Regions from separate parts of the Clostridium sp. RTP31139st1_H3_RTP31139_211217 genome, predicted to be linked through region 1. Evidence: riboswitches for the same ligand, from Rfam matches in the RefSeq annotation. Region 1 holds a riboswitch; each other region holds the start of a gene.
The links. A riboswitch is a leader RNA that binds a small molecule or an ion and turns the genes downstream of it on or off. The one in region 1 is predicted to bind S-adenosylmethionine.
Positions count from the first base shown of each region.

Region 2: it holds a riboswitch for S-adenosylmethionine, as region 1 does, so the genes downstream of both, ABUA17_RS06470 (Na+/H+ antiporter NhaC family protein) here and ABUA17_RS09000 (methionine ABC transporter ATP-binding protein) in region 1, are expected to answer to the same signal.
Region 3: it holds a riboswitch for S-adenosylmethionine, as region 1 does, so the genes downstream of both, ABUA17_RS02685 (YeiH family protein) here and ABUA17_RS09000 (methionine ABC transporter ATP-binding protein) in region 1, are expected to answer to the same signal.

Region 1 is NZ_JBCOAB010000017.1:12,016-22,832, reverse strand. Features, by position in the region: gene ABUA17_RS09035 (cation:dicarboxylate symporter family transporter) at 1-805, shown strand, start outside; gene ABUA17_RS09030 (stage V sporulation protein D) at 998-3,211, shown strand; gene ftsW (putative lipid II flippase FtsW) at 3,236-4,435, shown strand; gene ABUA17_RS09020 (hypothetical protein) at 4,531-5,046, shown strand; gene ABUA17_RS09015 (hypothetical protein) at 5,111-5,986, shown strand; gene ABUA17_RS09010 (hypothetical protein) at 6,048-6,356, shown strand; gene ABUA17_RS09005 (DUF503 domain-containing protein) at 6,716-7,003, shown strand; SAM riboswitch class I at 7,106-7,313, shown strand; gene ABUA17_RS09000 (methionine ABC transporter ATP-binding protein) at 7,413-8,375, shown strand; gene ABUA17_RS08995 (methionine ABC transporter permease) at 8,389-9,024, shown strand; gene ABUA17_RS08990 (MetQ/NlpA family ABC transporter substrate-binding protein) at 9,061-9,897, shown strand; gene ABUA17_RS08985 (YkvA family protein) at 10,175-10,817, shown strand, end outside.
Region 2 is NZ_JBCOAB010000010.1:51,442-62,258, reverse strand. Features, by position in the region: tRNA gene ABUA17_RS06495 (tRNA-Gly) at 56-129, shown strand; gene ABUA17_RS06490 (HNH endonuclease signature motif containing protein) at 326-727, opposite strand; gene ABUA17_RS06485 (hypothetical protein) at 904-1,596, shown strand; tRNA gene ABUA17_RS06480 (tRNA-Gly) at 1,647-1,720, shown strand; tRNA gene ABUA17_RS06475 (tRNA-Lys) at 1,727-1,802, shown strand; SAM riboswitch class I at 1,989-2,176, shown strand; gene ABUA17_RS06470 (Na+/H+ antiporter NhaC family protein) at 2,260-3,543, shown strand; gene ispF (2-C-methyl-D-erythritol 2,4-cyclodiphosphate synthase) at 3,673-4,149, opposite strand; gene ABUA17_RS06460 (class D sortase) at 4,625-5,224, shown strand; gene ABUA17_RS06455 (anti-sigma factor domain-containing protein) at 5,240-6,244, shown strand; gene rluF (23S rRNA pseudouridine(2604) synthase RluF) at 6,332-7,117, shown strand; gene ABUA17_RS06445 (DUF3298 and DUF4163 domain-containing protein) at 7,803-8,531, shown strand; gene ABUA17_RS06440 (aldehyde dehydrogenase) at 8,564-9,940, shown strand; gene ABUA17_RS06435 (mannose-1-phosphate guanylyltransferase) at 10,010-10,817, shown strand, end outside.
Region 3 is NZ_JBCOAB010000003.1:138,504-149,320, reverse strand. Features, by position in the region: gene ABUA17_RS02710 (SDR family NAD(P)-dependent oxidoreductase) at 1-752, shown strand, start outside; tRNA gene ABUA17_RS02705 (tRNA-Met) at 993-1,068, opposite strand; gene ABUA17_RS02700 (3'-5' exonuclease) at 1,329-2,498, shown strand; gene ABUA17_RS02695 (oligosaccharide flippase family protein) at 2,652-4,169, shown strand; gene ABUA17_RS02690 (linear amide C-N hydrolase) at 4,402-5,493, shown strand; SAM riboswitch class I at 5,906-6,066, shown strand; gene ABUA17_RS02685 (YeiH family protein) at 6,311-8,062, shown strand; gene ABUA17_RS02680 (hypothetical protein) at 8,088-8,321, shown strand; gene ABUA17_RS02675 (M28 family metallopeptidase) at 8,650-9,642, shown strand; gene ABUA17_RS02670 (hypothetical protein) at 9,891-10,274, opposite strand; gene ABUA17_RS02665 (hypothetical protein) at 10,339-10,470, opposite strand; gene ABUA17_RS02660 (GNAT family N-acetyltransferase) at 10,544-10,817, opposite strand, start outside.

The sequences.
Region 1 (10,817 bases):
TGTTGTAATATTTGCAGCATTTATTGGTAACTCAATGAAGATATTAAATAAAAAGTACAGTGATGTTATTAAGCCTGTAACTGATTTAGTTAATGCTTCATATAAGATTATTACTAGTCTTGCTATGACTGTTATTAAATTTATGCCATATGCTGTAGTTGCATTGCTTGCGAATACAATAGCAGGAAGAGGACTAGCAGCAATAAAAGAAGTTGTTTGGTTTATAGTTGCACTTTACTTAAGTATTATTATAGTATTTATAATTCATTTAATAATTATAGCTATGTTAGGTTTAAATCCTATTACTTATGTAAAAAAGGCAATGGAACCTTTGATTTTAGCTTTTACTTCACGTTCTAGTCTTGGTACTTTACCAGTTACTATTGAAACACTAACTGATAAAATTGGTGTTGATAATGGAATTTCTTCATTTGTTGGAAGTTTAGGTTCTAATATGGGGATGAATGGATGTGCAGCTATTTATCCTGCATTAATGGCAGTTACATTAGCTAATATGTCAGGAACTAAAATGGATATTAGCTTCTATGGAATGCTTATAGTTATAATTGTAATTGGATCTTTAGGTATTGCTGGACTACCAGGAAGTGCAACAATGGCTGTTTCAGTAGCAATTTCAGGAATGGGAATGGGAGCATATTTCCCATTAGCAGGAGGAATAATAGCAATTGACCCTATATTAGATATGGGACGTACTATGCTAAATGTTAATGGAACAATGGTTACAGCAGTTGCTGTTGGGAAAAGTTTTAATAAAATTGACAAAGAAAAATATAATAGCAAATAAAATGTATATTTTGGAATAAAGACCTCTGTAAAAGTGTTTACAGAGGTTTTTATTATGAATTTTATATAAAATTTTCGCGGAAAAAATAGAATATTAATATTAGTATCTTTTGATATAAAGCAAAATGTAGTAGAATAATAGTTATGTAACATAAATGGAATATATGTTAAATCTATGATGGGAGATAGAGGAATGGTAAACAAAAAGAAAAAGAAGAAAAAAGATAAAAAATCATTAGGCTATAAGCAGAGATTGAATTTAGTTTATTCTATTGTATTTTGCTTGTTAGGTTTTTTAGTTATTAGATTAGGATGGTTAATGTTAGTAAGTGGTAGAGCGTTAGAAGCTAAGGCAAATTCAGAGTGGCAAAGAGAAATCAGCGTGACTGCAACTAGAGGTGATATTTTAGATAGAAATGAATCAGTATTAGTATCTTCTGCTAATGTTTATAGACTTGATTTTGATTTGGATGCCATTAGAACTCATATAAAAAATAAAGATGTAACTAAAGAGGAAATTGCAACTCAAATAGCCTCTGTGGTAACAGAAGTAAGTTATGATGAAATTTTGGAAGCATTAAATAAAAAAAATAGTGATGGCAGTGATGCAACATACGCAAGACTTGCAAGAGGAATAACAAAGGATGTTGCAGATAGTGCAGATGATTTAGGTATATATGGATTAATTGTGTCAAGAGATGTTAAAAGATATTATCCAAATGGAAATTTCTTATCAACAGCTTTAGGTGGAATTAATTCTGAAGGGGTTGGATTAACGGGAATAGAATTACAATATGATGAATATTTAGCTGGTATTTCAGGAATGAAAATCGGAGGCTATGATAGTTGGGGAAATAGATTACCATTTGAAACATATAAATTTACACCTCCTGTAGATGGAAATGATATTATATTAACTATAGATGAAAACTTACAATATGTTGCTGAAAAAATAGCACAAAAAGGTTTAGAAGAGCATAATGCAAAGGGAGTTCATGTTTTAATAATGGATCCTAATAATGGAGAAATTCTTGCGATGGTAAATAAACCTGACTATGATCCTAATACGCCTTATGAAGGATATGAATCTTTTGAGGGTGAAACTGAAAATGATCAAATTCAAAATATGTGGAGAAATTGGCTGGTAAGTGATACTTTTGAACCAGGATCTACTTTTAAGACAGTTACAATGGTAGCAGCATTAGAAGAAGGTTTAGTAAGTGATGATGATATATTTGTTTGTAATGGATCAGTTAAGTTTGGAAATACAACTGTTCATTGTTGGAAGCATGAAGGTCATGGAACTCAAACTTTAGCTGAAGTATTAAAAAACTCATGTAATGTTGGTATGATGGAAATTGGACAAAGACTTGGAATAGAAAAATTAAATAAATATATTTATAAATTAGGATTTGGAAAAACAACAGGAATAGATTTGCCAGGGGAAGCATCTGGTATAGTTAAATCAAGTGATACTGTATCAGCTATTGATTTAGCAACAATTTCGTTTGGACAAACTAATACAGTGACATCATTACAACTTATGACGGCATTTAATGCAATTGCAAATGGTGGTGATTTAATACAACCTCATATAGTTAAAGAAATTTCACATGAAGATGAAAGTGGAAATAGAATTATAGATGAGGAAATAAAGGCAGCTATAAAGACAGATGTATTATCAGATGAAAGTACAGCTTTATTAAGAAGTTATTTGGAAAGAACTGTAACTAAAGATGGTCCAGATGGATCTTTTGTTCAAGGATATAATGTTGGTGGAAAAACTGGTACAGCTCAAAAGGTTGACCCTGAAACGGGAACTTATTCAAAGGATAAGTATATTTCATCAATGATAGCATTGGCTCCAGTAGAAAATCCACAAATAACGGTATTTATTGCAGTAGATGAACCAAGTAATGGAGCTTATTATGGTGGTGAAGTTGCAGCACCATTAATGAAAGAATTATTTGAAGAAGTATTTAAGTATATGGATTCGCCACTTGCTAAAGAAAGATTTTCAATTTATAAGAATGTAATTATTCCTGATGTAAGAGGAAAATCTATAGAAGAAGCAAAAGAAATATTAAAAGCAAATAATTTAGAAGCTGAAGTAAAAGGAAATGGAAAGACTATAGTTTCTATGGATACTTATCCAGGAGCTACAGTTAAAGAAGGAACTACTATTACAATAACAGCAAAAGATAGTGGTCAAGTTGAAAAACAAGTAATAATGCCAGATTTAAAAGGAAATACAGAAGAATTCGCAACTTCTATCTTAAATAATTTAGGGTTGGTTTATGAATTTGAGGGAGAAGGAAATGTTTATTCACAAAGTGTTACAGCAGGTAATAAAGTAGTTAAAGGAACAAAAGTTACTATAACGCTTAAGAAAGAATTTGAATATTAATAAGTATATTCTGAGGAAGGTAATATGAAAAGTAATGGAAAAAATATAAAAAAGGGAAATGTGAAGAAAAAAAGACGTGTAAAACGTAAGCGAAGATATAAAGCTGTGAATTTATATATACTTTGCTCTGTTATGGCTTTAGTTGCTATTGGAATAATTATGGTTTTTTCAGCAAGTTATTATGATGCCTTATATAAACATAAAGATGTTTTTTATTTCTTAGGTAAAGAATTGACATGGGCTCCTATTGGGATTGTTGCAATGATAGTAATGATGTTGGTTGATTATCATGTGTGGAAAAAGTTCACTGTACTCGGATATGGGATAACGATTGTGGCATTAGTTGCAGTATTATTGTTTGGAGAAAATATTAATGGTGCAACACGTTGGCTTAATATAGCAGGTATATCTTTCCAACCATCGGAGCTTGCAAAATATATAATTGTATTTTTCTTAGCAATGATGATTGAAAAGTATGGACAGGTAAAAAAGAATTGGATAGTTCCATTAATATACTTAGGAGCCGCAGGTGTATTTTCTATATTAGTTTTTATGGAGAATAATTTAAGTATTGCAGCTATAATAATGTTTGTAGCATTTATTATGGTTTTTGTATCAGGAATGAATGGAAAAGAAACAATTGCATTAATGGGAGCTGGTGGAGTTTTAGGTGCCATGGGAATTTTTAGTTCTGATTATAGAAGAGAAAGATTTATGAGTTTTACAAACCCATGGAAATATGCTAATGATGAAGGGTATCAATTAGTTCATTCACTTTATGCAATAGGATCAGGTGGATTGTTTGGAGTTGGACTTGGCAATTCTAAACAAAAGGCATTATATATGCCAGAACCACATAATGACTTTATATTTGCAATAATAGCAGAAGAGTTGGGGTTAGTTGGATGTATTATAATTATGGCAATTTTTGCTGTATTGATTATTGCAGGTATTGATGTTGCTATGAAGGCTAAAGACAAGTATGGAAAGCTATTGGCAGCAGGTATTATTTCAGTAATAGCAGTACAGGTAATAATTAATATAGCAGTTGTTACAGGAAGTATGCCAGTTACAGGGGTGCCTTTACCTTTTATAAGTTATGGTGGTACATCACTTGTATTTAACTTAGCTGCAGTAGGAGTATTACTTAATATATCAAGACAAACAAAAAGTCATAAAGATGAAATTCAAGAAAAAATAATTAAGAGTAAAATGAATGTTTAATAATTTAGAGGCTGCAAGTGTAGCCTCTTTTATTTAAAAAAATATGGTTAATATAGTAGAAGATATATTTTGATGGTTTTAATGGGGGGAAAATAATGGGTAGCAAATCAGGTGATTTAATTAGAAATACTATAATAATAGTTTTAAGTAGTATTATTTATGGAATAATTATTACTGGTTGTAGTGATAATACAAGTTTTAAAAGTACAGAATTAAACAATGTTTTTATTGATAATTTAAATATAGGAAGTTCTATACAAAATATTAATTTGAAAAAATATACAGAAAGTAATAGATATTCTGGTGACTATATGTGTAAATTTGAAGAACTTATAATTGATTCAGAAGATAATAAAGTTAAGTATTTATTTGGAAGATTTGATGAGAAGAGGATAGTTATATCTATAAATAATAAAAGAAATTTAAGCTATATATATGAAGTGTCAGAGATACTTGGATATAATTATAAAGAAAAGTGGAAAGATAGGGAACAGCAGTTAAAAGAATATATTTATTATGATAATATAAATGGTATAAAAGCTGAATTTATATATTCAGATTTTGATAGTAGTTTAGCTTGGGTTACTTTATCTAAGGTTAAAAATTATTAAATGTACATAATGGAAAATATTGTGTTGAAGATGATTAAGTTAGTTAGAGTAACGGGGGATGAGTATGTCAGGATATAGAAATTTGAGAGAGGTAAGATTAGTACCAATAGTTTTAATATTTTTAAATTTATTTGCTGTAGTAATTTTTTATTTAAAAAAAGCTGGGTTAAATTATAATTGGTTAAACGTAATTAATGAAACTGACTTCATTAATATAGGAACATTTTTATTATTATTTGTAGGATTTTTAATTTTGACTAATATTAAGGTAGAAGCTACTGAAGAAGTATCTGATTTTATAAATAAAAAATTAAGTTATATGAATTATTTAAATATTATCTATTTGATAATCGTTCTTATCGCTGTTAGGGATAAAATAGTAATGATGGCAGCATTTAATATAGAGGTATATTTATTAGCTATATATTTAACAACAAGAAATATGTATGCTGAAAGGCTTAGATATGTAAAGGGAGAATGTGAACATGTATTAAAAAAACAAGAAAGTAGCGTATGGTGGAGATGGAAAATATGGATTAATCCTTATGAAAAAGTAAAGTTTTCAGAAAGATTATCAGCAATTAAACTTTTTGATATCATTAGTATAATTATAGTTGCTTCTATATTTTCAAATAGATCTGTTGATGGAATAATATTTTTACTTCTTATAATTAGACCTATAGCTTTTATATTGGAATTAATAATTCCTGTACAAACATCTATTTGTGGTATATGTACAGATATAGTTGAAAAATCTGAAAGCAAAAGCTCTAGAATTTATTATGCAATTTATATAACTGATTACGAAAAGAAAAGAGAGTATATTCTTTATGTTAGAGATTATCCATATATTAGTAGTGGACAAAAAATAACGGTAGTGCATGGAGCCATATCTAAAAGAGCAATTTATGTAAAAGAGATGAATTTAGACATAAGATAAAAATTGCTTACTTAATGGGGAATTAAAATATAATTAAATAAAATAATGGAGTGAAGAGAGTATGAACATTTTTAGCTTATTAAATAATGATACATCAGAATTAAGTGAAGAGGAAAGAGAACTTGTAGAAAGTTTTAATGAAGCAATAAGAGAAAAACTGATAGAGGCATTAGCTGAATGTGAAATAAATGAATTAATAAATGAGTTAAATTATGATGAAAATGTTTTTAGAGAAAAACTAACAGATATTTTTATTAATGGAAAAAAGGGATATATTAAAATGCCTACTAAGACTTTGATAGATATATTTCTAGATAAAAAAGATGAAGGTGAATTTATAAATTTAATTGAAAGCTTAGGTGGTATATAAAATTGAATTGTTGGATTTTTATGTAAAATCATACTTCAAATTAAATGATACAAGTATGGATAAGTTAGAATTAGAAATTGGATGAATAATGAAGGATAACGTTAAAGGAAATTCAATAGAATTAATTAAAAAATAAATTAGTATTATAAGATAAAATAATAGTAAAATTTTATTAAAAGGCAATGGATAATAGGAGAATTCATTGCCTTTTTGGTATACTATAATAATATATGGTTGATAAGTGGTTAATATATTATTGTGTATACTTTAATTCTTAGCTTAAAGTTAAATATTTATTTTATAATTTTAGTTTTGTAATTAGTAGTTGTGTAATTAAGTTTAAATTGGAGGATTGGAATATGAAGATATTATTAATGAAGTTAGAATTAAGAGCTGAATGGGTTCATTCATTAAAAGAAAAAAGAATGGTAGTTTTAAGTTTGACTAAGAGGTTATCTAATAAATTTAATGTTTCTGTATCAGAAGTACAATATCAAGATATTCATCAACAAATAGGAATCGGTATTTGTGCAGTAGCAACTTCAAAGGATGTGTTGAGCGCATTACAAGAAAAAATACTTGATTTCGTGGAGGACAATACTGATGCTGAATTAATTAAAATAGAAGGTGATATTACAGAGTTCTAATTTATTCCATGAATCTATGAAAAAATTTCTAAAGGAATTATTGACAAAATAGACAAACTAATGTATATTAATATCAACAAAGCAAAACAATTAAATATTTGAATCTTATCCAGAGTGGTGGAGGGACTGGCCCTGTGAAACCCGGCAACCTGTTAATAGTTAAAACTTAACAGTTAATAGTTGAAATAAAAACAAAAATGTTTTTATTTTTTAGAAATTTAGTAAAATTTCATAAATAACTATTAATTATAAACTAAAAACTATTGACGTTGGTGCTAATTCCTGCAGTTTTATAACTGAGTGATGAGAGAGTAAATTAGTAGTGATTTTTATACGCGCTTGAGTTTATTCTCTAGCGCATTTTTTATTATCTAAAATTAGATGTTTAGTAATATGGAGGTGGACAACTATGATTAAAATGCAAAATGTGAAGAAAAGTTTTGGAAAAACAGAGGTATTAAAAGATATTTCTTTAAATATAAATCAAGGTGAAATTTATGGGCTTATAGGACATAGTGGAGCAGGAAAATCAACTCTTTTAAGATGTATAAATGCCTTAGAGGATTATAACGAAGGTTCAATTAAAGTTATGGACAAAGAGGTAAAACTTTTAAGTGAAAAGGGTAAAAGAGAATTAAGAAAAGAGTTAGGAATGATATTCCAAGGCTTTAATCTTTTAAGTAGAAAAAATGTGTTTCAAAATGTGGCATTACCATTAGAAGTATGGGGATATGATAAAGCATTTATAAATAAAAGAGTAAATGAACTTCTTGAGATAGTAGGACTTTCTGAAAAGGCTAAAAGCAAGCCGGCGGAATTAAGTGGTGGACAAAAGCAAAGGGTTGCAATAGCAAGAGCTTTAGCGTTAGAGCCAAAAATTCTTTTATGCGATGAAGCTACTTCAGCATTAGATCCAAAAACAACAAAGGATATACTTTCATTATTAGAAGATATAAATAAAAAATTAGGAATTACTATAGTAGTAGTTACACACCAAATGGAAGTTGTTAAGCAAATATGCCAAAAAGTTGCGTTACTTCAAGGAGGAGTACTTGTTGCAGAGGGAAAAGCTGAAGAAGTATTCCTAAGGCCAGAAGTATCATTGAAGAAATTTTTAGGAGAGTTAGATGATGATACTTTACCAAGAGAAGGAGTTAATATTAAATTGTTCTTCCCAAGTGATTCATCAGAAAATGCACTTATAACAAAAATGGCAAGAGAACTTAATATTGATTTTTCTATTGTAGGAGGAAAGCTAGAGAAATTTAGAGATAAAGTTTTAGGAACTTTAACTATAAACATAAATGAAAAGGATAGGGAAGAAGTAATGAAATATCTATCAGCTAAAGATATTATATTGGAGGTGTTATAAAATGGATAGTAAAATGATAAATATTATAATTGAAGCACTTGGACAAACTATTTATATGGTATTTTTCTCAACATTATTTGCAAGTGTTTTAGGCTTTATACTAGGGATAATAGTAACTGTTACATCTCCAACTGGATTAAGACCCAATATTTTTATATACAAGTCTTTAGATGTAATAATAAATGTACTTAGAAGTTTTCCATTTATAATCTTAATAGTTTTTATTATTCCATTAACAAGAGCTATTGTTGGTACACCAATTGGTGAAACGGCAGCAATAGTACCGTTAACAATAGCGGCAGCGCCATTTGTTGCAAGAATAATAGAATCAGCGCTTAAAGAAGTTGATCCAGGAGTAATTGAGGCAGCTAAATCATTTGGAGCTTCAAATCTTCAAATAATTTTTAAGGTAATGCTTAAAGAAGCAGTGCCAGCAATAATTTCAGGTTTAACATTAACTATAATTAATATAATAGGATATTCTGCAATGGCAGGTAGTGTTGGAGCAGGAGGATTAGGAAAGGTAGCAATAAGTTATGGATATCAAAGATATCAAACAGATGTAATGATTGTTACAGTTATTATTTTAATAATAATGGTTCAAGGACTTCAAAGTTTAGGAAACTATTTATATAAAAAATTAAGTTAATTAGTATATTTATAATAAATTTAGGGGGAATTCAAAATGAAAAAAAGAAGTATTTTAACAGCAATAATAGCAGGAATAGTATCAATTGGATTAATTGGGTGTGGAAATAGCGAAGGATCATCTAATGATAGTTCTTCAAATGGGGATGATAAAGTAATTAAGGTAGGGGTTTCACCAGTTCCACATGAAGAAATTATGGAAGTTGCAAAACCACTTTTAGAAGCAAAAGGATATACAGTAGAAATAGTTGAATTTACTGATTATGTATTACCAAATACAGCATTGGAATCAGGAGAAATAGATGCAAACTATTTCCAACATATAGCTTACTTAAATTCATTTAATGCAGATAATGGAACTCATTTAACTTATACAGCGGAAATTCATTTAGAACCAATGGGTGCTTTCTCAAAGAAATATAAGACAGTAGATGAAGTTGAGGAAGGAGCAGTGGTAGCAGTACCAGATGATCCATCAAATGAAGCAAGAGCATTAAGAGTTTTAGCTGCAGCAGGATTAATTGAGGTTAATGATGGTGAATTAATTACTACAGCAGATATTACTTCAAATCCTAAAAATTTAGAGTTTAAAGAGTTAGAAGCAGCAACTTTACCAAGAGTATTAGAAGATGTTGATATAGCTGTAATTAATGGTAACTATGCTTTAGAAGCTGGTCTTGATGTTAATAATGATGCATTTTATGCCGAAGATAAGAATGTTGAAAGCTTAAAAGAAAGAAGAAATGTTTTAGCAGTTAAAGAAGGTAATGAAAATAGTCAAAAGATAAAAGATTTAACAGAAGCTTTAACTTCTGATGAAGTTAGAGAATTCATAGAAGAAAAATATAAGGGGGCAGTTGTTCCAGTATTTTAATCATATAAAAGCAATAAATAAAAAAATATAATAATTACTTGGGGAATTAGTTATTATAAGGGGCTTAAATAGAGAAGAGGGATTTACAATTAATTTTGTAAGTCCCTTTTATAGTTTTTTATAAATGTTTAAATGGTATTTCAAATAGCAAGAATATGAAGACATGCTTTAAAAATACCAACAAATAAAGTATACTGTATATTATGTATAAATATAGAAAAATATTATGTAGATAATAGCACAAGTTTAAAAGGTTTAGTTAGAAGGGAGACAAGCTATGAATGTTTCAAGTATAAATGTAGGATTAACAGGAGAAGATTTAATAAGTATATATAATGATTTTGTAGCGATTAAAGAAATTAAAATTAGTAATATTGATGTAAAAGAGGACATAAGAATTTCAGGATCTTTTACGAAAGGATTAACAATAAACTTTGAAGTGAAAGTTAAGCTGAATTCTATGGAAAATGGATTGATTAATGGGGAGTTAACTGGATTTAAAATATTAAATATAGGAATACCTTCATTTATAAGAAAGACAATATTAAAATTTGCATTAAAATCGCTAAGTGATGTAGGAATTAATTATGATAAAGGAAAGGTTATTATTCAATATAAATATTTATTGAAAGATATACCATATGTAGATTTTGATATATATAGTATTTATTGTGCTTATGGAGTTTTTAATGTTGAACTTAGAAATGCTAAATTCTCTTTAGGAGGAGAATTAAAGAAAGAAATCGAATTGTTAAACTTTGAAAAGGAAAAAGTACCAGAGTTTAATGAAGAAGATATAAGTAAAACAGAAGATTCGTATACTAAAGGAAGAGAGAAGATAAAAGATAAGTTGCCAAATAATGCAAAGAAATATAGTGACTATATCTTTGTATTACCAGATATTGCAGCGTTAATATATA
Region 2 (10,817 bases), on a different contig from region 1:
GTATATAATATTAATTGTTAAAAGGAGCTCGGATGAATCGAGCAAAAATAATTATGCGGGTATCGTATATCGGTAATACTCCAGCCTTCCAAGCTGGAAAGGTGGGTTCGATTCCCACTACCCGCTCCATGTGAGACTGTGTTTACACAGTCTTTTTTGTTATATAATTATTAAACTATGTTTATGAGTTTCACATGGGAAATGAGATCAAGATAGAGTATTCGTAAATAGAAAATATAAAAAATTGCCTGCAAAATTATCACATATAATAATTTTGCAGGCAATTCTATATACTTAAATAGGTTTTGTTATATTCAATATAGTTTTATAGTACTTCAGTTAAACGATCTAAAGCAAGCTCTTCTAAAGTTTCTATGCTATATTTAACGCAACCCATAAGTGTATAGATTATATCGTCACGCTTATATCCTTCTTTATATCTCTTTAAGTTCTTTAATAATCTTTTTAAGGAATTATTATGAATACCTAAAATTTGAGAAATCTCCTTTGGAGAGTAATATTCCTTTTGAAGAGTATTGTACAATTTATTTTGCATTTCGATTTTGTATTGAAGATCTACAAATTGGTTTTGATGTGGACCATTTTTCCCACGGTGATGATAAGCGCATAAATACTTATAATTTAACTCAATATCAAAACCACCCTCGCTTCTATGAACTATATGATGAACATCAGCTTTGTTTCCACATATCTCACAATTGTACAATAGATTGCCCCCTTTATTTTTTTTCGAATATTATATGATATAATATAATATATTTATATTCATATTATATTCTAAATAATGTGAAATATCAAATTTACATAATGAAAAACGTTTACTGTTGATTGTTTTTACCATAAAGTGGTATATTAAATATATACTATATTATATTTAAATTTATGAAAGAAGGTGATTATATGAGACAAAAATATAATTCTTTTGAGTATTGGAAAAATATTATTGTTGAGAATAGAACTATTAGAGGTCATGTGTTTATGAATGAATTACCAACAGAAAAGAGTGTTTATATGCATACTTTAATTTATTCTAGGGGAAATGGGTTAAATAATATATGGAGTTATTTCCCAAATATTAAGGCGTTTATAGGATATATACAATATTCATTTTTACAAGAGGCCTTCTATATATGGATAAATTGCAAAGATGATTCTGTTTCTTATATACCATTAAAGCCTGTTGAAGAAGTAATAAGAGATGGTGAGGTTAGTAAAAAAATTACTAAAGAAGAAGCAGATAAGATGAAAAAATATATAAATAGAGTAAAAAAGTGTTGGGATTTACCTTCTAATAAAGCAGTGATAGAGATGAAAAAAATTATAAGAGAGTTTAATAGAGATTGGTATGGAGATAGTAAAGAGTTTTTATATATAAAGTTATTTGATAAACCAGAGGACTTAGGTAAATTTGTTTTAGAATCTAATTATATGGCAAGTAGCGAGGAGGAGTTTAAAAGTAAGACTCATGAGGATTTAACAACATGGATGGATTTATGTTGCCGTGCTACTAAGGATAAAAAAGCAGGTGAAATCTTTAGGAAAATATTACAAAAGAGTCTTACAGAAGTTATTTAAAATTTATTGACAGTATAATTTGTATTAGTTATAATTATATTGTCAAGTATGCGGGTATCGTATATCGGTAATACTCCAGCCTTCCAAGCTGGAAAGGTGGGTTCGATTCCCACTACCCGCTCCATTTTATGCGCTATTAGCTCAGTTGGTAGAGCACCTGACTCTTAATCAGGGTGTCCCCGGTTCGAACCCGTGATGGCGCACCAAAAAAGAAGTAACTTTTGTTACTTCTTTTTTTATTAATCTTAATTGGATTTTGTTTACAGTTGACAGTGATATATCAACTTGTTAATATGAATAAGGAAATATATTTTTAAAATATAAAGTTTCAATTTGCGAGTAATAAAGTTATATTATTTAAATAAAACTTTAGAATCACATTTTAAATTAATATCTTATCAAGAGTGGTGGAGGGACTGGCCCTATGAAGCCCGGCAACCTATTAGCAGTTAAGAGCTATTAGTTAGTAGTTGATATAAAAACTTAAATAGTTTTTATATTTTAGAAATTCAGTAGAATTTCATCAATAACTATTAATTATTAACTATTAATGATGGTGCTAAATCCTGATAGATGAGAAATTATATGTAGTTTTGATATTTAAGCTCCTGAGTTTCTCGGGGGCTTTTTTTATTTGAGTAAAATACCAAGGAGGAGAGAAAGATGAACAAAAAAGGAAATGGATGGGCGTTGTTACCATTATTAGTTTTTATAATAGTTTATGTATCGTCAGCTTTATTAGCAAAAGACTTTTATGCAGTTTCGGTAATAGTACCATTTTTAGCTGCAACACTAGTTGCATTATTAATGAATAGAAAAGTTAAATTTGATGAAAAAGTTGAAATTTTTTGTAGGGGTGCTGGGAATACCAATATAATATTGATGGTATTAATATTTATATTAGCTGGTGCATTTGCACAAGTAGCTAAATCTATGGGAGCTGTTGATTCTACTGTGAATTTAGGGTTATCAATACTTCCAAGTAATATAATGATTGCAGGAATATTTGTAATTGCTTGTTTTATTTCATTATCAGTTGGGACATCAATGGGTACTATAGTTGCATTAGTTCCAATTGCTGTTGGAGTTGCAGAAAAAACAGGAATAGTTACAGCAATTGCAGTTGCAGCAGTAGTTTGTGGGGCAATGTTTGGTGATAACTTATCAATGATTTCAGATACAACTATAGCAGCAACAAGAACTCAAGGTTGTGAGATGAAAGATAAATTTAAAATGAACTTTAAAATTGTGTTACCTGCAGCTATAATTACAGCTTTAATTTTTGTTTTAATAACAAGAAATTCAGGAGTAACTAGTGTTGAAGCATTAGATTATAGTTTAATAAAAATAGTTCCTTATATAGCAGTTATTGTAGGAGCTTTAGTAGGGTTAAATGTTATTGTAGTTTTATTAGGTGGAACAGTAATAGCAGGTATTATTGGATTTGCAACAGGAAGTTTTGATATATTAGGATTTTTTGGTGCAATTGCTGATGGGATAGGTGGAATGAGTGAACTTATTATAATATCTATTTTAATTGCTGGAACTATTGAGATTATAAAATATAATGGTGGAATAGATTTTATTATAAATAAAGGATTAAGGGGCTTTAAGAGTAAAATGGGAGCAGAGTTTGGAATTGCGGCTTTAGTTAGTTTAGTAGATATTTGTACAGCAAATAATACTGTAGCAATTGTTACTGTTGGACCTATAGCTAAGGATATATCAGATGAAGTTGGATTAGAGCCTAAGAGAGTTGCCGGAATTATGGACATGTTTTCTTGCGTATTCCAAGGTGTAATTCCTTATGGTGCACAACTTATATCTGCAGCTGGACTTGCTGCACTTTCACCATTTGCAATAATGAAATATTTATTTTATCCATATTTAATGGGGATTTCAGCAATTATTGCAATAGCTTGGTACCATAGAAAAAAGGCAAATTAATAAATGATATGGTAATAAGTACGTAGAGTTTTAAAATAATTAAATACATAATTTTAAAATATAATATAAAAATCAATAGTGTAGGAAATAGATATAATCCTACACTATTGTTTTTTTTATTATAAATTATTATTTGTTCTTTTCTATTAAACAAATTGATTGTGATGATATTCCAAGGCCTTCTCCTGTAAAACCAAGACCTTCCTCAGTTGTTGCTTTAACATTTATTTGGTCGATTGATATGTTTAAAGCAGTCGCTATATTTTCACGCATATTAGGTATGTGAGGTGCCATTTTTGGCTTTTGAGCAATTATTGTAGCATCAATGTTTCCAATTATATAATTATGTTGATGTAATAGTCTTCCAACATGCTTTAATAACTCAATGCTAGAAATTCCTTTGTATTTTGGATCGGTATCAGGAAAGTGTTTACCGATATCACCTAATGCAGAAGCGCCAAGTAAAGAATCCATTATTGCGTGTAGAAGTACATCCGCATCCGAATGACCAAGTAAACCTAATTCATAAGGTATTTTCACTCCGCCTAAAATTAAATCTCTATTTTCTACTAATTTATGTACGTCATATCCCATTCCTATTCTCATTAAATCACCTCATTAATTTTTGTATTATAGCTTAGTCATAATAGTGACTTTAGATAATAATTTTAGCAAACAGGTGAAGTAGAAGCTTCACCTGAAGCTAATAGTTCGATATATATATTTTAACATAAAGATGTATTTTGAAAATAAAAATGGGATAATAAAATTAATAGTTCGAAGTTTTTCTACTATTATAAGAAGCTTGTTTTTTGTTTTTGTTACGATTAATTCTGAATGGAAAAATTCTTAATAGCTTAGAGTAAAGCCTATATAATAATAAAAGAGATTTAGAGTTAATTCTTTTTCTTTTGAATATGAAATCGATATAAATCACATTATCTTTATTATATTTCATAAACTCCCCCATATACTTTACATTAAAAGGTATTAATGTTTTAAGTGCTTATGTTATAATATATGTAGAAAAAATCATATATGTACAAAATTAGAAAAATAAAAAAAGAAATTTAATATAGGGGTGGAATTGTTGGAAAAGTTTAGAAAAATTATTGGGGTATTACTAATACTTATAGGGGTCGGAATAATTGGAACTGTAGCATATAAGAAGATAGTTACATCCCAAAAGCAAAATGAATTATTAGAAGCCTTTGAAAGTCAATTAGCAGAAGGGGATAATGAGAATACTGAGGAAGAAGTAAATTTAGATTCAATAAATGGATATACTCCTATAGCAATTATGGAGATTCCTTCAATTAAATTAAAACAGCCGGTTGTGGAAGGAATAACTGAGGATGTAATTAAATATTTCTTAGGAAAGTTTCCAGAATCAACAATGCCAGGAGAAGTAGGGAATTTTGCAGTTGCAGGACATAGAGTTTCTGATTTTACAGATGCATTTATAAATTTATATAAAGTAAAACCTGGTGATAATGTAATTGTTACTACAAAAGATGGGAAATATACATATGAAGTTGAAGAAAGCTTTATTGTAGAACCTGAACAGGTTGAGGTTTTGGAAAATGCAGATTATGAAAAAATTACATTAATAACATGTACAATAGGGTCAAAAAGAAGAGTGATAGTAACAGGAAAACTTATTGAGAAAAATGAGGCATAAGGGTAGGGGGAGTAAATGGACAAGTTTCAAAAGAATAAATATCGATTTTCATCAACACAGCCGTTGATTTTAATTGGTAATGATATAGTAGAAGCAAGAAATGAACAAGTAAATCAACTTGTATCAGAATTAATAAAATATAAAGTGCTTATAAGAGACTTAGTAAATTCAGAAGTGGATTATTCTAAAAGAAATGAGCTATTAACTATAGCCATGTTCATTATAAATAATTTTGAATTGTATGATGCTTTTGTGAAGAATGAGGATGTACCAATTGATGTTTTACATAGATTTACAAGAGTAGATAAGAAATTCTTACAAAAATATAGGGAGTATATAGTTGCATATACATTAATATTTGGAAATCCAATATATAAAAATATTCAGGATTATGTACAAATAGTTGAAAATAGTATAGAAGATGAAGAGGAAAAAAATAAAAAAGAAATTATAGAGTATGAAGAAAAAATAGGTGTTAATGGCATTGTAATAGGGAAAAATAAAAAGAATGCAATTATTCTTACATCTATTGGTGAGTTTAAAAAGGTTAAGTTAAACCAAGATGTAATAAATGGAGAAGAAGTTAAGGCAAATGAAAAGAAGACATTAAAGGATTTTAAAATATATATATCAATTGTATTAATATTTTTAGTGGTATTTTCAATTTCAATGCTTTATAAGTATAACAATGTTGTTCGAACTATTGTTGTTGAAACAACTTCACCAATTAGATTAGAGATTAATGGATTTAACAGAGTATTAAATATTACATCATCAACAGAAAAGGGACAGTTGCTAGTAGAGGAAACTAACCTGTTAGATCAAAAGCTTGACAGAGCAATATATAAAATTATAGAATATGCTAATGAAAATGAAATGGTAAAATTCACGGGAATTACAGTAACAGTAACAGGTAAAGAATTAAGATATAATTCATTACCTGAAACAGAAGAGTATATTTATAAGAAAGACTTGAAGGTTAGATTCAATAATTCTGGTAGAGAGCATAAGTTTAATTAATAATGGAGAAATGGACCTCGAAATCCAAAAGAAATTGGGCTTTGGAGGTCTTGAATTTTCCAAATATAATATATAAGGAAGGTACATATGCAACAAAAGTCAAGAAAAAATAAGAATGTAATTGTTCATAATGATAGAGGAGATACTGTTAGATTAAACAAGTATATAAGTGAATCGGGCTTTTGTTCAAGAAGAGAAGCCGATAAGTTAATTGAAAGTGGTTTAGTTACTATTGATGGGGTAAAAGCTCAAATGGGAACTAAAGTTTCAAAGGGGCAAAGGGTTAAGGTTAATGGAAAGTTGATTTCTAAGGATGAAGAATTAGTATATATAGTTCTTAATAAACCTGTTGGAATTACTTGCACAACAGAGCATAAGGTAAAAGGTAATATTGTTGATTTTGTAAATCATAAGAAGAGAATATTTCCAATAGGAAGATTAGATAAAGATTCACAAGGATTAATATTAATGACTAATGATGGAGATATAGTTAATAAAATATTAAGAGCTGGAAATAATCATGAAAAAGAGTACATAGTAACTGTTAATAAGCCTATTAATGAAGAATTTGTTAGAAGAATGAGCAACGGAATTAGAATTTTAGGGCAAGTTACAAAAAAATGTTATGTTAAGAAAGAAGGAAATAATACTTTTAGAATAATATTAACTCAAGGATTAAACAGACAAATAAGAAGAATGTGTGAAGCTTTAGGTTATGAAGTTGTAAAGCTTAAAAGAGTTAGAATTATGAATATAAATTTAGGTGAATTAAAAATAGGAAAATGGAGAGATCTTACTTATAAAGAGCTTAAAGAATTAAATTCTCTTATTTCAACATCAGGAAAAACTAAAGAGGTTGATGAAGAGGAATAATAGAATAAATGCTTTATAAGTAATGAAGTTTTAATAAAATTAATACAAAAGTCATAGCTAAAAGCTGTGGCTTATTTTTTTGAAAAAATTATCTACAGTTTCTGAATTAAGATAAAAAGTTAAAAAAGATATCCACACACAGTAAAAATAAAATGATTACTTAATAGTATAACAAATTAAATATTTATATTTTAAATTATAAAAATGAATTTTAGAATTTAAAATGAATAAAAATAATATAAGAAAATGATGATTAATGATGTATATTGAAAAAAATGGTAAAATTGATTGCATGTGTGATAAATTAATGAAAATAGCTAAACTTAAAAAGTGAATCTATATTTTCTAATGTCTATAAAATGTTAATAATTAGAATGGGGTGTTGATAAGTTAATAAAAATTAAATAGTCAATTTTATGCGTATAAAATTAAGATATTATCAGAAAAAGAGCAATAAAACAGGTAATAAAAATTAAATTAATAATAAATTTAAAAACATGCATAAAATAATTTTATGAAAAAAATTATAAAATTAACAAAAAATAGAGGTTACACACATAATCCACAACAGGGTGTGGATAACTTGTTAAAAAAATGTTGATAGATATGTTAATAATTATTAACAATATTGTAGATAATAATAAAAAGAGTATGAGTATTATCGAAATAAAAGGAGGATTGTTTTATGAAGTGCCTAAAAATGTGGATTTTAGTAATGTTGATGTTACTAACAGTAATCACAAATTATCCACAGGCTATGTTGAAAAGTGAATGCTTAAATGAGGATAATATGAGTGTTGAGATTGTGGATAAAATATATAAATCAAAAAATAATTATTTAGATATTAACGTGATTGTTCCGCAAATAAAAGGCTTAAGTAATGATAAAAAAGAAGCTGAAATTAATGATAAGATTACAAAGTGGACAGAAAAGTGGATTGATGAAGTTAAAAGTATTGCTGATGAATACTTTAAAGATTATCCTTCACCATTAATTTCTTATCAATTATATGTAAGATATAAAGTAACTAATAATTCAGATATTATAAGCTTTTACATAGATTATTATCAATTTACAGGTGGAGCTCATGGAATTACTAATAGGGTAGCATATAATATAGATTCGGTAACAGGAAATGAGTTACAGTTAAAAGATATTTTTAAAAGTGATTTTCCTTATAAAGATGTATTAAATAAAGAAATTAATAGACAAATAAGTAAGGATCCAGATAGGTACTTTCCTGGAAAAGATGGCTTTAATGGTATAAGTGATAATCAAACTTTTTATATTAAAAATGGAAATATCGTAGTTTACTTTGGATTATATGAAATTGCACCATATGCATCAGGAATATCAGAATTTGTTATACCAAATAAACTTATACAAAGTAATGTGAATTATGGTAAGATTTAAATATTGATTTAAAATAAACGAGGAGTTCGGTAATGGAACATATAGAAATGATTTTTAAAAAGCAAAAGAAATTTTTTAGTACTGGTAAAACTATAGATATTAATTATAGAATTCAAAATTTGAAAAAGTTAAAAAATATAATTAAAAGTAATGAAGATAAAATATTAGAAGCATTAAAAAAAGATTTAGGAAAATCAGGGTTTGAAGCATATGCCACAGAAATTGGCATAGTATATGATGATATTAATCTTCATATAAAGAACGTTAGAAAATGGGCAAAAGAGGAGAAAAGGAAATCACCTATAATTTACTATCCATCTAAAAGCTATGTTTATAAGGAACCTTATGGAGTAACGCTTATTATAGGTCCCTTTAATTATCCATTTCAATTAGTTATATCACCGCTAATAGGGGCTATTTCTGCTGGAAATACTGCAATAATAAAACCATCAGAAAATACTAAGAATGTAGCTTTATTTCTTGAAAAAATGATTAATGAAAATTTTAATGAGGCATATTTAAAGGTTGTAAACCCACTAGGTGGAAAAGAAGTAGTATCTACTCTTCTAGACTTACCATTCGATTATATATTCTTTACAGGAAGCGTGAGAGTAGGAAAAATAGTTATGGAAAAGGCTGCAAAATATTTAACACCTATAACACTAGAGCTTGGTGGAAAAAGTCCATGTATAGTCGATTCCGATGCAAAATTAAATTTAGCAGCTAAGAGAATTGTGTGGGGAAAATTCTTAAATGCAGGTCAAACTTGTGTAGCACCTGACTATTTGTGTGTACATAAATCAGTAGCAGAAAAGCTATTAAAGTTAATAGTTGATGAAATACATAAACAGTTTGGAAGTAATATTAGGTTAAGTAAAGATTATCCTAGAGTTGTTAACAAAAGCTCCTTAGAGAGATTAATGAGCTATTTAATGGATGGTAAAATTTATTTTGGTGGAAATATTGATAAAGATGATTTGTATATGGAACCAACTATTATAACTAAGCCAGATCTTAAATCTCCTCTTATGACTGATGAGATTTTTGGGCCAATTCTTCCAGTGTTAGTTTATGAAGATTTAAGTAAAGTGGTTGAATTTATTAATAATAGAGAAAAACCGTTAGCTTTATACTATTTCTCAGAAAACAAAAAGAAAATTAAGTATATTTTAAGAGCAACAACTTCTGGAGGAGTTACTATAAATGATACTATCATTCATGTTGCTAATTCTAATTTGCCTTTTGGTGGAGTTGGAAATAGCGGAGTTGGTAAATATCATGGAAGAGAAAGCTTTGAAGCCTTCACACATAATAGGGCTGTAATGGATAGAGGAACATTTGCAGAGTTTAATGTAAGGTTTGCGCCTTATAAAAATAAATTGAAATTAGTAAAGAAAATAATGAAATAATATTATAATTTCACAATTGGGAAAAAGCACTCATATAATAAACCATAGTACTACATGGAGTGGAATTTTGTGATATACGCGCTAATTTTAGCTGGGGGAAAAGGTACAAGGCTATATCCTTTATCAAGAGCAAATCAACCTAAACAATTTTTGAAGGTTATTAATAATAAAAGCTTTTTAGTAAATACTGTTGAAAGAATTACTCCTTTAATTAAGAAGGACAATATTTATGTAGTAACTAACCAAGATTATTTAGATAAAATAAGAGGTGAGTTATCTGACGTTAATTCTGAAAATATATTTACTGAGCCTGAAAATAAAGAAACTGCTACTTGTATAGGATTATCAGCTATTAAGTTATTAAAAAAAGATAATGATGCTGTAATGGTAGTATTACCTTCTGACCACCATATTGAGGGCCAAAAGGATTATTTAGATACACTATCAGAGGCTATTGAAATAGCAAATAGACGTAGAGGGATTGTAACTATAGGGATTAGTCCAACAAGGCCTGAAACAGGATATGGATATATTGAAATGGGTGAAAGGATACCATCAGCAACTCAAGCTTATAAAATAGCTAGGTTCACTGAAAAACCTAATATTGAAGTTGCAAAAGATTTCTTATTGAAGGGAACTTATTTATGGAACTCAGGAATGTTTGTTTTTAGAGCAGATGTTATATTGAGGGAAATTGAAAAGTACTTGCCTAAGATGTATAAATCATTAATGAATATATATCAACATTTAGGAGAAGAAGATGAGGAGCAAGTAACAAGGGAAGAGTATGGTTTAATTGATGGAATTTCTATTGATTTTGGAGTAATGCAAAGAACAAGAAAGGCTTACGTAATCAAAGGTGATTTTAAATGGGACG
Region 3 (10,817 bases), on a different contig from region 1:
AGAACAAGGTAGCTATTATTACAGGAGGTAACTCAGGGATTGGAGAAGCAACTGCACTATTGTTTGCTAAAGAAGGTGCAAAGGTTGTAATAACTGCAAGAAGAAAAGAACAATTAGAAAATGTTGCCCAAAGAATCAGGGGCTTAGGTGGAGAAGTATTAGTAGTAACTAGCGATATTTCTAAAAAAGAAGATTGTAAAAATGTTATAGATGAAACAATAAAAACATTTGGTAAATTAGACATTTTAGTTAACAATGCTGGTGTACTAGATCATGCACTTTTACCTATTGAAGCTGTTGATGAAAATGATGTTAATTTTGTAATAGATGTTAATACAAAAGGAACTATAAATATTACAAATGTAGCTGCTAAGGTAATGTTAGAAAATAAAAGTGGCGCAATTATTAATGTAGCATCAGTTGCTGGTGTTTATGGTTCTGGAGGAGCTGTATATTGTGCTAGTAAAGGAGCAATAATTGGATTAACTAAAAATATTGCATTAAGAATGGCTAAAGAAGGAATACGTTGTAATGTTGTGTGCCCTGGTTCAGTAAAAACACCAATGTCTAAATCAGAAAATTTAGCTAATATGAATATGGATATGATGAATGCTATGATGGCTCATGCAGATTTAAAGCTACCAGTTTGTGAACCAGAGGATGTAGCTAACACTATAGCTTTCTTAGCTAGTGATAAGGCTAGAGCAATAACAGGACAAGTATTAGTAACTGATTTTGGTGCAAATTTATAATAAAATAAAAGTTAATTATTAAGCTAAGTAAACTTATATAATGAGTTTTATTATTAGGGTAATATGAAAATAGTAAATAAGTAATACATTTAAAAAGCTAGAAAATATTAATTAGTTTTCTAGCTTTATATTATTTTATATGAATTTTTGAATAAATTGTTTTTAATTTTGAGTTAATATGAATTTATTAAATACTTATACAAAAAAATAAACCTTATAAAATATAAGATTTATTTTTCTTGGTTGCGGGGGCAGGACTTGAACCTACGACCTTTGGGTTATGAGCCCAACGAGCTGCCAACTGCTCCACCCCGCGATATTATGTCTTGCAAACTTGTTTTGCTTAACTTGTAGGTTAAGTATAACTTTATAATTACATATAGTCAAAACTGCATTATGCCATATTAAGCCTTTAGAGGACAAGAAGTAGTTTAGAATACTAAATCTAGCTATATGCTATCAATATAACAACTTTTAAGTATTAATGATTTTTTAATATAAACTATGTGATATAATTTTTAATATATTTAAATTAATATAGTAATAAATTTATAAAATTAGAATAGAGGTACAAGTATGATAAATCCCAAAAGAGAGTGGAGAAAGTTTGAATCATTGGAAGAAAAAATAGAAGTTTTAAAAGAATTAAAACTAATTAGCCCTAAGGCAAATGAAGTTAAAACTTTATATTATAAAGGTGCATATACAGAAAATGCTGTAGAATGCGATGTTGTTGGAATAGTTGATAATAATGAAATAATATTAGATATAAATGGTGAATTACATAGCATACACCCAGATTACTTATTAGATATGCAGAAAAAAGAAAGATTCATAATTGTAGACATAGAAACACCAAGAAGCTTTAGTCCAGCTGATGGAATAAGAGAAGTTGCTGCAATAGTTGTAGAAGATTATAGAGTAATTGATAGCCTTCATTTAGCAATTATTAATGATGAAGAAAAATATAAAAATGGATATGGTGATGGCTTAGATGCAATTGAAGAAAATGAAGAGCTTAAGTCAAAATTCAAATCATTAATTAAGAAGTATAAGTGTCCTTTAGTAGCACATAATGCAAGTTTTGATAGAAACTTTTTAAGATATTGGGGCTGGGTTGAAGATAATCAAGAATTTTATTGTAGTATGAATACAATAAAGCAAAAAGAAATATTACCTTCATATAAGCTTGTTAATTTATTAGAACATTACAATATTAAAAAGGGACAGGCTCATAATGCATTACAGGATGTTTTAGATTTATTAGAGCTATTAAAAGTTATTAAGCCTGAAAGATGGTCAGCTTTAGGTACACCAACATCAGCATCAGTTGCAAAGAAAAGTAACAAGGATAGCAAGAGTAGTAATGAAGCTAATGGTGCTAAGCAAGCTAATGGTGCTAAGCAAGCTTCAGCTCCAACAGCAAATAGATTTAGAAAGTTTGCAAAGGATAAGGAGCAAGTTGCAGAAGAGAAAAAAATGATTGAGTTTGCTAAGGAAAACTTAATAAAGGATATATTTAATAAAAAGAAAATAGTCTTTACTGGTGATATGTCTAAAAGTAGAGCAGAAATGAGAGCAACAGCTATAAGATATGGAGCTGATTCACCAACTAGCATAAGTGGAAAAACTAATATGCTTGTAATTGGAGAAGGTGCTGGAAAGAGCAAGTTAGAAAAGGCTAAAACTCTAGGAATAGAAATAATTACTGAAAAAGAGTTTTGGGATATTATTAATAAAAATTAGTTTTATTTCTATGTAATGAAATTTAATTTAAAATATATACCAGAAAATATAATTATTAAATTATTATAAACTTTAAATTCATCAATTTAATATAAGTAATTTATTGTAAACACTTAACATATAGTAGCAATATAATAAGTTAAGAGGTACTGTATGGAAAATAAAACAAAGAATTTATTTATAAATGCAATATTATTATCAATTACAATGATGATAATGAGGAGTATAGGAGTTGTATTTAATGTATACATATCAAATGAAATTGGTACAGAGGGGATGGGATTGTACAAGCTTATTGGAACAGTGAGTATGATTGCAATAACTTTTGCAACTTCAGGAATAAGTTCAGCAGTAACAAGAATTGTAGCAGAAGAAATGTCAAAGCAAGAGTACAATAATGTAAAATATGTGGTGTTTAAAGCATCTACAATATGTGGAGTATTGGGAATAACAGCTTCTATTATATTATTTGCTTTTTCTAAAAATATAGCTTTAATATTTTTAAAAGACACAAGAGTAATACTTTCAATAAAAATATTTGCAATAAGCATTCCTTTTATTTCAATATCATCATGTTTAAAGGGATACTTTTATGCTGTTAGAGATATATTCATACCAATAACAACTCAGCTTGCTGAAAAGTTTATACAAATTACAGTAATAGTATTATTATTACATTCAGCTGTATCTATAAAATTAGAATATGGTTGTGCAGTTCTTGTATTAGGAAGTGTTATAAGTGATATTTTATCTTGTTTATATGTATTTATAGAATATAAGTTGGAAAAAAGGGAAATTAAGTATTTAAGTAATGTACAAGGAAATACAAAAGGGTTGATTAAAAGGTTATTTAAAATATCTATACCTATGGCTACTAGATCCTACCTAATGTCTGCATTTAGTACAGTGCAAATGATATTAATACCATTATCTCTTGTAAGGTTTGGAATGTCTGAAAGTGAAGCTATAAGTGCATTAGGTGGAGTTATGGGAATGGTTTTTCCCATAATTATGTTTCCAGCAACATTACTCATGTCTTTAGCTAGAGTTTTGATGCCAGAGATTTCTAGAGCTAAGGCTATTAATAATAAGGAAAGGTTAAATAGTGTAATTACTAGAAGTATTGGTTTTACAAGTATAATAGGTATTATATCTTTCTTTATATTTTTTACATTTTATAATCAATTATCTATATCAATTTATAACAGAGAAGATATAGGAACGTTTTTTAAAATGCTTTCTTTTATAATTCCATTTATGTATATTGATATGATTATGGGTGGTATTTTAAATGGATTAAATGAGCAAGTTAAAGTATTAGAATATCAAATTATGGAGTCTGTATTAAAGATTTTAGGTATATATTTTTTAGGGTCTATAAAAGGAATAGAAGGCTTAATTATAGCAATGTCTATATCAACTATTTTTAGTTTTACAGTAAGCTTTATTAGAGTAGTTAAGGTTACTGATATTAAAATAGATTTATTAAAGTGGGCATTCATGCCTATAATCTTTGGTTTAATATCAACTATATTTGGAAAATTAATATGGAATTTGCTAGCTTATAATACTTTATTAATTGGAGTAAACACAATAATAGTAATTAGTTGTGTTGGAATTGTTTATTTTATATTATTAAAAACTTTTAATTGCATAAAAATAAGAGATTAATTAAATGAATGTGTATAATACTATTTATTTTATTAAATAACAAAGAATATATTAATTGTTAGTATACAAATGATGTATTTTAAATGATGAATGTTTATTATATAGTTAATGAAGCAGCACTTATGATTAGATGATATAAGTGCTGCTTTAAAATTTGTAATTATAAAATAACAATATCAGCTGTTTATTACATATATTATTTATATAAAATAATAATTTAATGAGGTAATTCATGGACAATATCAATGAGGTATCAAATGCTATGAACGGTGGATGTAGTTCTATGAGTTGGACTACAGAAGATAATAAACATTTATGGGGAAGAAACTTCGATTTTAATTGTATTGCTGAAGAAAGTAAAATAATATATATTCCTAAAGGTAAGAGTTATTATGGATGTGGGACAAGAGTAGAAAATAACATAGTTGAAAAAACAAAAACTGTATCAAAGTATGCAGCTGTTGGAACAGGAATAAGGCTTATGCAATCTACACCAATTTTGTATGAAGGGGTTAATGAAAAAGGGGTAATGGGTGGACAGTTAGCTTATCGTTGCTTTGCTAAATATAATGATAAAAAAGCTAAGGGTACAATAGCTGTGCAGCCTCCATTTCTTGTTACATATCTTTTAACGAGATGTAAAAGTGTAGATGAAGTTGTTGATATGGTTGAAAATAAAATTACTTTAATGAATATACCTATACTTGGACAAGTACCACCAATTCATTGGATATTTTCAGATAAAACAGGTGAATCTGTTATTATTGAGCCAGATGAAAGCGGAGTAAGCATTTATCGCAATTCCATGGGAGTTATGACTAATAGTCCAAGTTATTCTTGGCATTGTTTAAATTTATTAAATTACTTTAATATTAGAAATTTAGATTATGACACTTTAGAGATTAATGGAGAAAAATTTAATAAGTGTTTCACTGGAGATGGTACAATGGGACTTCCAGGAGATTGTTCTTCTACATCAAGGTTTATTAGATTATCATTTTTGAAGAAGTATGCTGTTAAGGGGATAGATGAAGAGGAGGGTGTTAGTAATATTATTCATTTATTTAATAATGTTGCAGTGCCTCTTGGTTTAGTTGAATTATCAGAAAAAAATAATACAATTGTGTATGATGAATGTTTAGAACGTTATGAGTATACAATTTATACAGCTGTAATGTGTGCTGAATCATTGAGATTTTATTGGGTAACATATGAAAATCAAAGAGTTCAATGTATAGATTTAAATGATTTGTTAGATGTTGATGATTATGTTGAATATGATCTTAATAGGGAACCTGATTTTAAGTATATTACTAAGAAATAGATATAAATAATACATGATAAAGGATCTACGTCAAGGTAGAGCCTTTATTTTAATGAAGAGATTTATAAGTATGTTTCTAGAGTAACAGTTTTAAATACTAATGATCCTTTTGTAAAGGATATATCATTTTTAGAAAAAGTTCATAATGATATTAAACCTATATATAACATAAATGTAAATGGTGTAGAAATAAATTATGGAGTATTATTTGAGTGTATCAAATAATAATATAAAATGACCAGTATATATTTTTCTTGAGGGAAATGTATACTGGTTATTTTATTAAAGTATTTAATATATAAAAATAAATAATAATAAAACATCTAAAAGGGAAAAAATACAAAAAAAGTTATTGACATACATTTAAAAGAGGGTTATATTAAATAACAACAACATTAAAATTTAATAAATATTCTTATCAAGAGTGGTTGAGGGACTGGCCCTATGAAACCCAGCAACCTGTTAATAGTTAAAAGTTAGCAGTTAGAAGTTTATATAAAAACTACTAATTAAAAATTCAAAACTATCAACGTGGTGCTAATTCCTGCAGCTTTATTAGCTGAGCGATAAGAGAGTAAATTAATAGGTGATTTTGCATGCACTGGAGTTTATTCTCTGGTGCTTTTTATTTTGCAAAAAATTATACATGTATATAAATTAAATTCTTATTTTAGAGTAGAGGAGGGTGAAGATCTAAGGAAAAATTCCTATTTAAAAATCAGTAATAATTAATAGCGCTATTAAAATTTAAGGTATTTAAAATTGGGGAATTAAAAAAGAATATTAAATTTTAAATAAATCAATAGGGGGTTATTCAATGTCAACACAAAAAATATCTAGCAAAAAACATAATATTAAAAACTTATTAAAATTTGAGGACTATTGGGCTATTATATTGGGGTTTACAATATTACTATGTACATTATTAGTATTTTCAATAAATTATACTAAGAGTATAAAAGCAGATTTAAACACTTATAACAGTATTCTGGAGGTAGAAGGAGAAAAGGCTCCATTTAAAACTATAGAATGGTACGAAGCAAATGATGAAAAAAGTTCGCTGAAATTTACTAGTATACCTTTCATATCTCAAATAAGTGAACTTTTCTCTAAACCATATTCTTGGAATGATGATCCATTAAAATCTATTTATTTAAGTAAAGAAGAGGCTTCTAAACTATCAGCTGAAAATGAAGCCAAATATGAACAAGCTATAGCTAATACAAGTGATGCAAAAGAAATAGCACAAGAATCTCAAAATGCTGCTGCAGAAGCAAATTATGAAGATAAAGATTTAAATGCAAAAGCTGAAGAAGATATAAATACTTGGTATGAATTAAAAGGAATTGAGGCTTCAGCTAAATCTGATAGTATTGTTGAACCTTATAATTTAATACCTGAATTAATAATTTTAGGAATTGTTCTTTGTATATTATTTTCAATTGGAATTCATTTTATGGGGAAATCAGTTAAGGAGTTTGCTCTTGGTTTTCCAGTAGTTTTTATAGTTGCAGTACTAGCATATATACTTGCAGCTCAAGTGAATTTAAAGGCTTGGGGACTTGAGTATGTTGTATGGGCATTATTAATTGGCTTTTTAGTAAGTAATACTATAGGAACACCTAAGATTGTACTAAAGGCTTCAGAAACTGAATTTTTCATTAAAACAGGATTAGTTTTATTAGGTTCAACAGTTTTGATTAATAAGATGCTTTTAATTGGTATTCCAGGTATATTTGTTACTTGGTGTGTAACTCCAGTTGTATTAATAACAACTTATTGGTTTGGACAAAAAATACTTAAGATAGAATCAAAATCTTTAAATATAACTATTTCAGCTGATATGTCAGTAAGTGGTGTATCTGCTGCAATAGCTGCTGCAAGTGCAAGTAAAGCTAAAAAAGAAGAGTTAACATTAGCTGTTGGAATATCTATTTTGTTTACTTCATTGATGATGGTAATAATGCCTTTAATAATAAAAAAGTTAGGGTTAAATCCAGTATTAGCAGGAGCGTGGATAGGAGGAACTGTAGACTCAACAGGGGCAGTTGTTGCTGCGGGTGAATTGCTTGGACCAGTAGCTCGTGATGTTGCTTCAACTATAAAAATGATACAAAACATTTTGATAGGGGTTATGGCTTTTGGAGTTGCTACTTATTGGAGTTTAAAAGTTGAAAGAAATCCTAGTAGTGAAAAGAATATTTCGGCAAAAGTATTGTTTAAAGAGATTTGGGTTAATTTTCCGAAATTTGTATTAGGTTTTCTATTTGCATCTATTTTATTTTCAGTTATTTATTTTATTCTTGGTAGCGATGTTGCTAATGTGTTTATTGATAAAGGTATGGTTAAATCTATAATTAGTCCATTGCAAGGATGGTTATTTTGTTTAGCATTTGCCAGTATTGGGTTATCTACTAACTTTAGAGATTTGTTTAAGTATTTTAAAGGTGGAAAACCAATTATATTATATATTTGTGGACAAGCATTAAATATATTATTAACTTTCTTAGCTGCTTATTTAATGTTTAATGTTGTATTTACAGATATAACAGAAAAGCTTTTGAAATAGTTAAATAAATGGGGAGGTTTTTATTATGATCTCAAAAGGGAAAAGTAAATTTTTAAGATGGTGTTATTTTATCGTAGGAAGTGGTTTATTATATTTATTTGCATTTGTATTTTTACCATATGCCTCTAAGGGATTGGGATTTGAAAATGCTCATAATAAAATTATAGAGGAAAAGATTGAAGCAGGGGCTTGGTATTATATATTTGTTGAAAAGGCTGAGCCTAGTGCTAATAATATTAAAAATAAATTGAGGTATTAATTATATAGATTTGTTTTGAAATAATATTATTTATAATTACTATAGTATAGATAGTAGATAATATAAGTATAAAAAAATAAGGGATGTCTATAATGACATGACTTACCTATAGTAGACAGTTAAAATAATAAAATTTTATATCATTTTAACTGTCTACTTGATAGGGGCAGTTTAGTTTCATATATTTTTATTGCATATTATAATACACTTGTTAATAAATCTTCAAATTAAATTTTTATAAACAAATTATTTAATATAGATTAATATTTACATAATATGGATAATATAAATAGATATAATAGTTTATTTAAGGAGAAGAAAGAAAAATATGATTTATAAGAAAATACTATTAGTTTTATCTATTTCAATTATTTCATTATCATTAATAAGTTGTAGTAAAAATGATTTATCTATTGATGCTACAGAAAATTCAAAGTCAATTGAAAGTAATGATTTAAAAGAAGAAGAGAATGAAGAAACTGTATCAATAGATAAGCAAGAAGTAATCAATAAGTTATGTTCAGATGAATTTGAAGGTAGATGGATTGGAAGTGCAGGAAATGAGCTTGCTGAAGAATATATTAATGATTTATTTGGACAAATAGGATTAATTCCAATATTTAATGAAAGTTATAAGGAGGAATATACACAAGAAGTATATAAAAATTATGGATTGATTGCAGAAGATGACTATGGAGAAGTAAAGACGATTAATAATATTGTTGGGAAAATAGAAGGTAACTCTAATAATGCCGTAATAATTTCTGCCCATTTTGATCACATAGGAATACAAGATGGGAAAATAATAAGAGGAGCAATTGATAATGCATCAGGAGTATCCGTATTATTAGACTTAGCAGAAATTTTAAATAATAAATATTCAGTAAATGAACCAGCATTTGATATAATATTTTGTGCTTTTAATGGCGAAGAGTGCGGATTAACAGGAAGTGAAAAGTTTATTGAAGATATAAATGGAAAATATGATAATTTAATAAATATTAATATAGATTCTGTTGGATATAAAGATGGAGGGAAAGTAACTTTTTTAGATAGAAATACGGATACATCATTATATGAACCAATGAAAGAAGTTATAGAAAATAATGGGCTAGAAGTAGAGTTAAATACAGGCTTAAAAGGAACTGCTGATAGTGTTGAGTTTGACAGAGCAGGAATATCAGCAATATGTATAATTGATGAAAATGTAAAAGAGGTAATTCATACGGAAAATGATACACCTGAGTTAATAGATTATGATAGGTTAGATAAAGTAGTTAAATCAGTAGATGATTTTGTTAGTTCATTTAAATTTAATTAATATCTGTATAGTTAGATATAGAATTGTATTTACTATAATAAAGCGGATGTAATATATGATTTTATTTTAATTAGAAATTGAATTAGCAATTGTAGCTGTGGTTTTTATAAGTGTAGAGTATGTTTTAAAGAAAGGCTTTTATAAGAAAATAGATGACTAATGGGGTTGTTAATAATATTTTTGAATTGATCATAGAAAATAACGCATATTCAAAAATAGAATATGCGTTATTTTTAGTAAGTTATTATTTAAAATTGGTCTTCTATAATAGTATTCTTTTTAAAATAGAAAACTATTAGATAAAGAATTATGGATAATATAGTAGCTATAATATCATTAATATCAAAAGGGCTTTCTAGATATATGTCATGTATTATCTCTGATACTAAAGCTAATATAAAAATTATACTAGATGAAAAAATAGCTCTTTTAATTGTAAAGTTAAGCTTTTTAATATTAAGTGTAAATTCAGCCATCCAAATAAAGAACCATGTGGCAGATATATTTGGCATAATTCCTAATATAAAATTAATAATAGAATTATTAATTGATTGTTCTCTTAAAAATATTGTTATACTCCAAGTGATTATTCCAATAATTCCAAAAAAATAAGTTGTTGTTTTCTTGTTCATGATTCTCCTCTCATGTAGAAATTTTATCCTTCACTTTTAAGCATGATTTATTTCCCTTTTAATATTAATTATTTTTTCTTTCTCTATCAATTTCTTTAATTGCATCCTTTACTGCTTTCTTAATTGTAAAATATGCTACTAATGCAAATGCTCCAATAATTAACGTATATACAAATAATAATGCTAATAAGTCCATCTTTAAATTCCTACTATTACGTCAAGAATACTATATTACAATTATTCATAAGATCTATTTGATAAATTAAAACTTATCTAGTTAAATGAACTAAATATTCAGTAGTACCTTCTTCAAATTTTTTTTCACCAGTTAATTTGAATCCATGTTTTATATAAAAAGAAATTGCCTTTTCATTTTTTTCTAATGCCCAAAGATTATTAGCATCATAATCATTAATTACATATTCCATAAGTTCTTTTCCAATTCCTTTACTTTGAAAAAAAGTATCTACATATATTTTACAAATCTCTCTTTCTTTCATTTCAATAAATCCCTTTATTAAACCATCATCATAAACTAATATA